2 regions of the Peribacillus sp. NPDC096448 genome follow, and region 2 is predicted to be linked to the other one. Evidence: riboswitches for the same ligand, from Rfam matches in the RefSeq annotation. Region 2 holds a riboswitch; the other holds the start of a gene.
What was found. A riboswitch is a leader RNA that binds a small molecule or an ion and turns the genes downstream of it on or off. The one in region 2 is predicted to bind cobalamin.
Positions count from the first base shown of each region.

Region 1 (5,878 bases), on a different contig from region 2:
ATTAAAAGGCATGAGCCCAGTAGATTACCGGGTTTATGCCCTCAAGGTTTCCTAATTAAATAAAGTGTCTAACTTTTTGGGTTCACTTCAAACACCCTTAATGGATGGTTGAGTCTCTTTTTGCATGTACAGAAAAAGGGTGCCCATGTATTTAATGAGCACCCCTTTTCCTGTATTATTTGCTGAATACGTCCGTTAAGACCGGCACGATTTGTTTTTTACGCGATACAACGCCTTCCAAGACGGCGATGTTGTTGTTCAATGAAACGTCGTATGCTTTTTCCACTGCATAAGCCGCTTTACCAAGAGCCAAGGCAACGGAATCATTAGTCAAGATATCCGTTACGACGAATAGGAACAAGTCCAATTCCTTCACAGCAATGACCGCTTCAATCGCGGCTTCCAATTCCGCTTGCTTAGCAAGAACTTCGTTCGGATCAACAGCATTGACCTGTGCTATCTCCACTTTAGCCATTCCCATGGAGAATTCCTTTGCATCAAGAGTGATAAGCTGGGCAATCGTTTTATCGCTCAAGTCAGCTCCCGCCTTCAACATTTCCAAGCCATATGTTTCGGCGTCAACTCCCGCAATGGCAGCCAATTCCATTGCTGCTGCAACGTCTTGCTCCGTGCAAGTCGGTGATTTGAACAATAAAGAATCGGAAATGATGGCAGACAGCATAAGACCTGCGATTGCTTTAGGAACTTCAATGCCGTTTTCTTTATAAATTTTATTTAAAATGGTTGCCGTACAGCCAACTGGTTCCGCACGGTAATATAAAGGATCGCTTGTTTCAAAGTTAGCGATACGGTGATGGTCGATAACTTCCAGCACACGGACTTGGTCAATATCTTCAGCACTTTGCTGGCGTTCGTTATGATCGACCAGGATTACGCCGTCAGCTTCCCCTGCAACTTTTTCCACAAGACGGGGAGCGTCGAATTTGAATTGGTCCAATGCATATTGAGTTTCACCATTCACTTCACCCAGACGAACTGGTTCAGCGTTGATACCTAACTGCTTTTTCAGATCCGCATAAGCGATTGCCGAACAGATTGTGTCTGTATCCGGGTTTTTATGTCCAAAAACTAATACTTTTTCCAAGATTTTATCCCCTTTTTCATAAATATTTTTCCGCGAATCCCCTCACCGCAATAAGGGAGAGCCACCTTTACTAGACACTTTATTTTAACACAAAATCCCGTAAAATCAGCGCTTGAATTATCCTTTCCCCAATAAAATCTTTCATTCCTTGACTCTCTGCCATCACTTTGTCAATAGATAAGGGTTGGTTTTTTTCAAATATATTAGTTGAATTATCATCGTATATGGCTTACGATAATATAAGCAGAAATACTAGATATTGATTACATAAACAATACCAATAACTATATATAGAATTTATTATAATCCAAGGTGCCAGTGATGGCTGAAAAGGGAATCCGGTGCAAACCCGGAACTGTCCCCGCAACTGTAAATGTGACGAAATGAGAAAACCACTGTATAGCTCTTTATACGGGAAGGACTCAAAGTAGGATGATCATGAGTCAGGAGACCTGCCTTGAATTTTTCACGTTTCTTATTCTTCGGGGATTGAGATGATGAAACGATAGTATAACGGCCATTTTTTCATGGCTCTTTTATTCTATCGTTTGATCCGCCTCAATTCTTTGGGCGGTTTTTTTTTATTTTAGCGGAAGTTACCAAGGAGGATTATTAATGACTCAAACATATAACTCTACCATAAGTGAAAATGACACAGAAACGAAATCCATCCAGCTTGAGACGTTATCGAAGGAATTCGAAGGCCGTCTCGATATGGAAAAGTTCAAAAAGCGTTTTACAAAATGGCTTGATCGCAAAAGTGACTCAACCGAAGAACAGGCATCAAAAAAACTGATTCAGCTCGCTCTTGAAGGTGTGGATATCGATGCTCCGGATTGGACGTTCGTTGCTGCAGCAGAACTGTTGAATACAATGTATAGGGATGCACAAGCCAATCGAGGTTATGAAGGCAAGAGTTATGGCCCATTCTATGAGCTGATCACGGAACTTTCCCAGCTTTCGGAAGGTCAGCGTTATCCCATTTATAAACCAGAACTGCTATCTTCATATACGAAAGCGGAAATTGAGGAATTGGGTTCGGTGATCGACCCGGAAAAAGATAAATTATTCTCTTACATAGGCATCTACTTATTGAACGACCGCTATCTAGCCCGCCCAAAAAAGGACAAGGTCTACGAACTTCCACAAGAACGTTTCATGATCATCGCAATGGAAATCATGCGAATGGAAAAAACGGAGCATCGCCTGCAACTTATAAAAGAAGCATACTGGGCCATGTCCAACCTTTATATGACCGTTGCGACTCCTACACTCTCCAATGCAGGTAAAACACATGGGCAGTTAAGCTCTTGCTTTATCGACGCAATTGAAGATTCCATTGACGGAATTTACCTATCAAACTACGATGCGGCAAAAGTATCTAAATTCGGCGGCGGTGTCGGCCTTTACGTTGGTAAGGTCCGCTCACTTGGTTCTGATATCCGGGGTTTCTCTGGAAACAGTTCCGGTACGACGCCCTGGATTCGACTATTCAACCAGACAGCTGTAAGTGTCGATCAATTGGGTCAACGTAAAGGTGCCATCGCGATTTACTTGGATGCCTGGCATAAAGATATCATGAGCTTCCTCGATTTGAAGACACAAAACGGGGATGACAGATTAAAAGCCCATGACATTTTTACAGGTGTTTGCATTCCCGATTTATTCATGGAGGCTGTACGCGACAGAAAAGAATGGTATCTTTTCGATCCGCATACCGTTAAGCAAACCCTTGGATTTTCACTTGAAGATCTTTATGACGAGAAGAAAGGCGAAGGAAGCTTCAGGAATCATTATGCACTTGCAGTCGAGGCCGCAGAAAATGGCACACTTCCAAACTATAGCTTTGAAAAAATCAATGCGATGGACATCATGAAAAGCATCATGATTTCTCAATTAGAAGAAGGCGTACCGTATATGTTCTACCGCGATGAGGTGAATAGGAAGAATCCGAATAAACATAAAGGTATGATTTATTGTTCTAACCTTTGCACGGAGATTGCCCAAAACCTAAGCCCTTCGACGATCACGGATGAATATGAAACAGAAGATGGAGATGTTGTTGTCGTTCGTAAAAGCGGCGATTTCGTTGTCTGCAATCTTTCATCCATTAACTTGCCCCGAGCGGTGGGCAGCGATGTTTTGGAAAGATTGATTCCCATTCAGATCCGTATGCTGGACAATGTCATTGATGTGAATAATCTTCCTGTCAAACAAGCATCCATCTCGAACAAGCGTTACCGGGCAATTGGTTTAGGAACGTTTGGATGGCATCATTTACTTGCCACAGAGAATATTTATTGGGAATCCGATGAGGCTGTTCACTATGCAGATGCTTTATACGAAAAGATCGCTTACTTAACAATCAAGGCATCCAACGAATTGGCCAAGGAAAAAGGATCTTACCCATATTTTGAAGGTTCAGATTGGCATACAGGGGACTATTTCGAACTGCGTGACTATACAGATCAAAAATGGCTGGATTTAAAAGCAGACGTGCAGGAGCACGGGACCCGTAATGGATATTTAATGGCGATTGCCCCCAATTCATCGACAGCCAAAATCGGTAATTCAACGGATGGAATCGATCCTTTGTATGAAATTGAATTTTACGAAGAAAAGAAAAACTTCAAATTCAAGGTGACCGCACCAGGCTTGACGCCAAATACGTATGAATATTATAAAAAGACGCGATTCAATTTGGACCAACTGGAAAGCATCAGGCAAAATGCGGCCCGCCAACGCCATATTGACCAAGCAATCAGCTTTAATCTGTATGTACACAATACAATCAAAGCGAAGGTTCTCTTGGATATCCATTTAACGGCATGGGAAAGCGGGTTGAAATCGACGTATTATGTTCGTTCGACTTCTTCCGAATATGACAATGCCTGCGAAAGCTGTTCAAGTTAACGACAATCATGACCCAGTAATCTATTCTTAAAGGAGTTTTCACGAATGACCAATCATATCAAAAAAATTCGGATGCTCGAACCGACGCATCCAACCAAGGCAACCGGTGTTTTCAAAGGAGAAGCTTCAGGCTTCCTCCTTTGGAACGATATTCAGTATGAAAAATTCTATGATACCTATACACAGCTCATCAATAACTTTTGGAAGCCTTCGAGCGTGAACATGATTCAGGATAAAAAGCAGTGGGGCGAATTGGATGAAGATATCCAGGATGCTTTTCTCGATATCCTTACGATGATTGCTGGAATGGACAGTCTTCAAACGCCCACTTTAGTAGAAATTCTTCGGTACATCAAAGATCCGGCGGCAAAAGCTATCCTGGCCAACATGGCTCAGCAGGAATCGATCCATAATGAGTCTTATTCCTATATCCTTGCTTCCTTGATTCCGGTAGGTAAGCAAAAACAGCTTTTCGACCGCATCAAAGAACATCCTGAAGTGATTAAGCGTAACCAACCGATCGTTGATGCTTATCAAACGTTCGTGGACGATCCCAGCCCTCAGCATTTATTCGAGGCACTGATCCATTCAACGAACCTTGAAGGGATTTATTTCTATCTGGCTTTCGCCTTTTATTATAATTTAGGACGCCAAAATCTAATGACCGGTTCCGCTACGATGATATCCTATATTCATCGCGATGAAATGGTCCATTTCGATTTCATTGGTATGCTCATTCAAATCTTGATGTATGAATATCCTGAGTTAAATAATGAAGATAACACGAAGTTCATCTATACAACGATTGAAAAAGCAGTCGATCTCGAAAAAGAATGGTCTGAATATATGCTCGAAGATATCCAAACGAAAGCCGATCTCGATTTGGAAGAATTCAATGAGTACATTGAATATATCGCCAATAAACGGTTACGTATGCTGGGCCTTGATAATTTGTATAAAGAGTATGGCGAAAACCCGATGCCATGGATCAAAACATTCGATGATGAATCCATCGGTCTTACCAAAACCGATTTCTTCGAACAGAAGTCCAGGACATACAGTCAAGTAAATGCCAGCAATGGGTTCGATGAGCTGTAAAGTTGCCATTGTCTATCATTCTGCCGGCGGCAATACAAAAGCGCTTGCTGAAGCCCTGGCTTCCCTTTTACCTGCAGCAGGACTATATCGAACGAATGAATTCGATTTATGTACATTGCCGGATTACGATGCATTGATCGTCGGCACCTATACATGGGGCAATGGGGAGCTTCCCGCTAAATCAGCAGCCCTTTATAAAGAACTGGAACAGTTGCCTATTGCTCACCTGAAAACGGGAGTCTTCGGCACTGGTGAAACCAACTATAATCATTTTTGTGGGGCGGTCGATCATTTCCGGGACATGTTATTTGCCAAGAGCCAGTTATTGGTTACATTGAAGATAGAACAGATGTATCAAGAATCAGACCTGCCCAGACTTCAAAAGTTCGCCTCGCTATTCCAGAACTGACTGAAAGGGGATATGCGTTTTCGCATATCCCCTTTCAGTACTTTTAATAAAAATTGGCTCCCTCTATCATGGCAGCGGTAAGCATGAAGTATAATGGAAGAAAAAAGGAGATGATATCCAATGACTGAGAATATAACCCAGTTCCTGCCTATCCTTTTTATGCTAGTGCTTGTCGCATTCGTTATATTCATCGTGTTTTTCCTGTCAGGGCATTTTAATCGTTCTAAAAGGATCGAAGAAAAATTGGACAAAGCATTAAAGGAAATCGCCGAAAAAAAAGAAAAATAAAAAGACTCCAAAATAGGAGTCTTTTTTTATATGCGTTCAATTATTTTTGAACGTTAGCAGCTTGT
Region 1 covers NZ_JBIWEU010000010.1:62-5,939, forward strand. Annotated here, with positions in the region: partial or broken gene ACIQ0C_RS17060 (IS3 family transposase) at 1-55, shown strand, start outside; gene ACIQ0C_RS17065 (manganese-dependent inorganic pyrophosphatase) at 176-1,105, opposite strand; cobalamin riboswitch at 1,399-1,579, shown strand; gene ACIQ0C_RS17070 (ribonucleoside-diphosphate reductase subunit alpha) at 1,721-4,018, shown strand; gene ACIQ0C_RS17075 (ribonucleotide-diphosphate reductase subunit beta) at 4,064-5,116, shown strand; gene ACIQ0C_RS17080 (flavodoxin domain-containing protein) at 5,106-5,525, shown strand; gene ACIQ0C_RS17085 (hypothetical protein) at 5,646-5,813, shown strand; gene ACIQ0C_RS17090 (cold-shock protein) at 5,854-5,878, opposite strand, start outside.
Region 1: it holds a riboswitch for cobalamin, as region 2 does, so the genes downstream of both, ACIQ0C_RS17070 (ribonucleoside-diphosphate reductase subunit alpha) here and ACIQ0C_RS16780 ((2Fe-2S) ferredoxin domain-containing protein) in region 2, are expected to answer to the same signal.

Region 2 (5,878 bases):
GTTACACCCATGAAGGCCGTTTCGACCCATTTAACGTTTAATTTTTCCCATAATAATCGTGAAATTTTATATATATCACTATTTGCATCAGCATCACTGCCACCTCGGCCAATTAGCAATATCGCTGTCTCATAATGTTCAGAGGTCGTATCGAATCCCGCTTCCTCAAGACGGTCTGTCAGGATCGTCAATACATCATGGTGGACCCCGATCGTTTGGCCGTATGTGAATTTCACTTCTGGATACTTGGTTTTCCCATCCTCTATTTCAGCTGGGATATGTAATTTCGAATGTCCTGCATGCAACAAAATGATCGGTATGACGATGACTTCAGTAGCCCCTCGTTTTACACAATTATCAATGCCTTTGGATATATTCGGTGCCGCAAATTCCAAGAAGCACGTTTCTACTAGGAAACTCTCATCCAATGCCGGAATCATATTTTCAATAAAATGAATGACTTCTTCGTTTCCCGAAGCCAAGCGGCTTCCGTGTCCTACAAACAAAACTGCTTTCATTTACTTTCCCCCTCTTGATTAGTCTTCACAAGGCGCAGGCTCTATGTTTATTTTGGGAGCGATGTCCTGATAAGAAAAATTCTGTATCTTTTTCGAACGTTTGAAGTATTTAAAAAGCCGCTCATTTGGATGGGCATTTTGCTTATACTCCGCGACAATGTCCGTAATCAGTTCAACAAGCTGTTCCGGTTCAATGCCTTCCGCAACCGGCTGACCTGGATGGGCTGTTCTTCCAACCGGTTTAGCTCCAAGAAATAAGTCGAACTTCCCTTTTCGGAAGACAATCCCGATATCATCCATAACAGCACTGTAACACGCCATCCCACACCCATTAAAACCGATGTTCAGTTCCTTGGGCATTTTCATTCCGCCAAGCACCCGGTGTATTTCATCCGCATAAGGAATGGATTCCGCTTTTTCACCATCACAGAAATCACAGGCTTTTAATGTCAGTACATCTCCAATCGGCGATAATAAAAAGTTTGCTGATTGCAATTTCCCCGTAATGACTTCCGGATCCGTTGTCGGAATCTTTAATACGATTTTATGATTTGGCGTGTATTCCATCGTTCCCTTTTCCCCGACTACTTCCGCAAGAGTCATCATTTGTTTGGGAGTGAATTGTTTATTCGCCACACCTGGACTAACGGCAAGTTCGAATACCGACTCCATTTTTTGCTGAACAATTGGCTCAATGGATTGCTGAACGGTTTGACCCTTGACTCTTGACAGTGCTTCCATTGCCATTTCAAAGGAAGCTGGCTTCTTTTCTGGTGCTTTTGTAAGTAATCCAACTCCTACAGCGGACTCGGTTAAGTCTTCTTGATCTAATGCCCACGGTTCCGCTTCCTTTTGCAGTCGCTGATGAGGCTTCAATGTTTGCTTTTCCGAATTCAACGTATATTTTCTTTGATAGCCTCTCGGTGTGATGATTTTGTCGTCATATAAAAAGGTGGATGAATTACCGATGATGACGGTGGTCAACATTCCAATATCGTGATTCAACATATCCTTTAAATTGGTAATGACAATATCCTGCCTATCGCGATAAGCACTTTTCACCAACCCGACAGGAGTATCCGGCGAGCGGTAGCGAAGAAGAATTTTCTGTGTTTCAACAATTTGCCGGGTCCGCCTGCCGCTGCGCGGATTATACAGCGCAATGACAAAGTCTGCCATGGCAGCTGCTTCAACCCTTTTCGCGATCAGTTCCCAAGGAGTTAAATGATCACTGAGGCTGATCGTACACGAATCGTGCATGACTGGAGCCCCTAGTAAAGACGCACATGAGTTGATTGCAGAAATGCCAGGAATGACTTCAATGCCCACTCCAGTTTCTTCTTTCCAGCCTTTTTCAATCAATACTTCATAAACTAACCCTGCCATTCCGTAAACTCCGGCATCCCCACTGGAAATCACCGCCACTTTCTTTCCCAACTCCGCTTGTTTCACTGCTTCCTGTGCACGTGAGACCTCTTCGGTCATCCCCGTACTAATGATCGTTTGATCTGTAAGCAGTCCCTGAATGAGTTCAACATAAGTTTTATAACCAATGATGTAGTCACTTTCCTGAAGGGCTTCGACGGCACGTTTGGTAATTTGTTCAAAATTCCCTGGTCCAAAGCCCACGACGAATAATTTACCGTTTGTACTCATTAAGACATCTCCTTTTACGCTTTGTTCTTTGAAATACCCGTATGAGCTGGAAAATCTGGATTAGGGGTCATATCCCCGTCATTGAATTGGTAGATCATCTGTGGAACAAACCCACCATCATCGATATTATTGACGATCTGCCGGCCGAAATCGGGCGTTTCCACTCGATACCAGTTTCCTTGGGGATAGGCAATCACTACGCAGGCATCCTTACATCTTCCGTTACAGCGTGTCCTGGTTGTATGGATTTTCAGATCCAGTCCTTTTGAAGTAATTTCATCGCGAATCGCTTGGGTTACTTCTTCCCCGCCCTTTTTCATGCAGCTGCTCCCATTACAAATCAGCAGATGCGTATTTGTACCCGTCAAGTTCCAAGTAGTCATCTTCTTCCTCCTGAGTTCAGGGAAAAGGCAAAATAAAAAACCTTAACATTAAGAGTCAAGGTTTAAAAAACTATATGAATGAGGAGCTAAAGGCAAGTATGCCAAATCCCCCCAAAATCGTCATAGTCCTTCTACCTTTCCCTCCGAAAAGTATCATGCAATTTTAAAAGCAGGTTTCCTGGCTTACGCTTCATTTTACTTTGTCCCTTCCCGGCATCATGCCAGTGGCTATCGACAATTTCATCAGCGTTTACAGTAGCGGGGGCTGCATCGGATTTTCACCGATTTCCCTATTATCCCTTGCTTATTCACACAAGGGCACTTTTAAAATGAAATATTTGGTTTTATTACACATTTCTAACTAACATAATCTATCATATAACAACTTTATCAAAATTCAATAGTTTATTCCGACTGTTTAGAAAAGTTTAATAGTGTAAAACCAGTTACAATCCTTACCTCGCAACAAACTTCGGCCCGAAAAAAAAGATAGTGTAGCTGGAATTATTTCTTTATGGTACACTATACGAGAATTTTCAAATAATTACATAAGTTTCATGGTGTTGAATTTTTCGGAATTCAGCTTAAAAGGGAAGCCGGTGAAAATCCGGAGCGGTCCCGCCACTGTAAAGGGAAGTTCCATTACTTTAACTTAAATCCACTGTCAAATAAGATGGGAAGGATGTAATGGGATGATGAACCAAAGCCAGGAGACCTGCCATGAAGCGTGAAACTGTTTCAGCCTACGAGGATGGGCGTGCGGATCAGGCAGAATGGCCCATGGTTGGTTCATGCTGCAAAATTCCTGTTCATTACGCACTTCTTTCCTTTGGGAGAAGTGCTTTTTATTTTGGGCGCCGCTTTTCTTCTCAAGATTGATCAGAAAAATTATAAGTGTTGAAAGGAGAAAGAATGAAAAGGACCAATTGGAAAACTATTTATTTTGTCATTTTACTGCTTTTTGTTCCAAAACGGGCATCGGCCATGCATATAATGGAGGGCTTTTTACCCATAGAATGGGCTATATTCTGGTGGGGTTTGACGCTTCCATTTTTAATCTTGGGTTACCGGTCCATTAGGTCCAAAGTAAGGGAAAACCCAGAAACAAAAATGATACTTGGCCTATCGGGCGCATTTGTATTTATATTATCGGCGCTAAAGATTCCTTCCGTTACAGGAAGTTCTTCGCACCCTACCGGAGTTGGTTTGGGTTCCATATTATTCGGACCATTGGCCATGAGTGTCGTTGGCTCCATCGTTCTGTTATTTCAAGCTGTTTTACTGGCTCACGGAGGATTGACGACATTAGGCGCCAATGCATTTTCCATGGCCGTTTGCGGACCGTTCATTGCATACTTTGTCTTCAAGGGCGCAACTAAATTGGGGTGGTCTTTTTCACTTGCCGTATTTTTGGCAGCTGCTTTTGGGGATTTGGGAACCTATGTGGTAACTTCCGTTCAACTTGCTCTTGCTTTTCCTTCCGAGGTAGGAGGATTCATGGCCTCTTTCAGTAAATTTGCAGGGATTTTTGCCCTGACCCAAATTCCCTTGGCAATCAGTGAGGGGTTATTGACAGTCGTCGTGATGAATTTCTTGAAAAAATACAATCTAGGCGAATTGAAATTGCTGCGAGTTTTATCTAAGGAGGCCCGTTAACATGAAAAAAAGTTTACTGCTGCTTTTCCTGGTCGTCATTCTTGCCACCATACCGTTAATCACCCAACAAGGAACGGAATTTGGCGGTGCAGACGGCGAAGCTGAAGAGGCCATCACTAAAATCCAGCCGGAATACAAGCCATGGTTCAACAGTATTTGGGAGCCGCCGGGTTCAGAAACCGAGAGCTTATTATTTGCGCTGCAAGCTGCAATCGGAGCTGGTTTCATTGGGTATTTCATAGGTGTAACGAGACAAAGGAATAAGCAAACCAAACAAGAAATCCCCGAAAAATCGAAGCATGTTACTCATTGATAAATATGCCTATTTCAATGGGCTAAAGGATGTACATCCGTTGGAAAAGATGGTTTTTGCACTCTCCCTTTTGCTATTTACATTAACGGTAAGGGATATGGCCGTTTCGCTCATCACTTTTACGGTGATGAGCGCTTTAATCATTTTTGCGGCAAAAATCCCGCTTTCTTATTATTTTAAATTACTTCTATTACCGGGATTTTTTATACTATCAGGAACAATTACCATCCTTTTTTCTTTTACAAGTAAATTTACTTCGATTTCGGATTTATGGTGGTCCTGGAAGTTCGGGAACTGGCAAATATTCATCAGCGTTGACAGCGTCAGTACGGTGGCCAATTTGATCACTGTCGTATTCGGCAGTATCAGCTGTTTATATTTCCTTACCTTAACTACACCCATTACAGTCATCCTATCCGTGCTGCGAAAACTTAAAGTGCCTTCCTTATTGGTCGATTTAATAGAATTGACCTATCGCTTCATCTTTATTTTTTTAGATACAGCTTTGGCCATTCACCAATCACAAGCTTCACGGCTGGGATATGGTTCGTTAAGGAAAGGCATTCGATCTCTCGGATTACTAATCTCATCATTATTTTTAGGAGTATTGCAGCGCTCTAGACAGTTGACGATGGCCATGAACGCGAGAGGCTATCAGGAGAACCTTTCTTATATCGAGGATACTTACGCCTATTCCTCACGCAATTGGCTGATCACGATTGTAATACTAGGAAGCTTAATCTTTATTAATGGATATTTGTAAATTGGAGGCAACCCAACAATGGACGAGCATATTTTTCATATAGAAGGCCTCACCCATCAGTTCACAGATGGAACCTTCGCTTTAAAAGAACTTTCGCTATCGGTACAACACGGTAAAAAAATTGCATTATTAGGTAATAATGGTGCTGGCAAATCAACTTTATTCCTTCATTTAAATGGTCTATTACAACCTACTGCGGGAAAGATCAGGTTTAAGGGCAAGAAAATGAAATATGACCGTAACGCATTATTATCATTAAGAAAGCAAGTCGGTATCGTTTTTCAAGATCCCGACTCTCAGCTTTTTTCCGCTAATGTACAACAGGATATATCGTTTGGACCAATGAATTTAGGATGGGATAAAAGTGCAGTCCAGGAGAAAGTAAATTGGGCAATGGCTGAAACGGAAGTAACGGAACTGAAAGACAGACCTACCCATTTTTTGAGCCTTGGGCAAAAAAAACGTGTTGCCATTGCAGGGGTACTTGCCATGGAACCCGATGTCTGGCTCCTGGACGAGCCTACCGCTGGATTGGATCCTTATTTCTCCAGACAAATCATGAATCTGCTGGACAGTATCCACCACCCTG
Region 2 covers NZ_JBIWEU010000009.1:207,303-213,180, reverse strand. Annotated here, with positions in the region: gene ACIQ0C_RS16790 (sirohydrochlorin chelatase) at 1-518, opposite strand, end outside; gene cobJ (precorrin-3B C(17)-methyltransferase) at 537-2,174, opposite strand; gene ACIQ0C_RS16780 ((2Fe-2S) ferredoxin domain-containing protein) at 2,189-2,557, opposite strand; cobalamin riboswitch at 2,709-2,898, opposite strand; cobalamin riboswitch at 3,099-3,294, shown strand; gene ACIQ0C_RS16775 (hypothetical protein) at 3,278-3,436, shown strand; gene ACIQ0C_RS16770 (energy-coupling factor ABC transporter permease) at 3,470-4,213, shown strand; gene ACIQ0C_RS16765 (energy-coupling factor ABC transporter substrate-binding protein) at 4,215-4,526, shown strand; gene cbiQ (cobalt ECF transporter T component CbiQ) at 4,513-5,289, shown strand; gene ACIQ0C_RS16755 (energy-coupling factor ABC transporter ATP-binding protein) at 5,308-5,878, shown strand, end outside.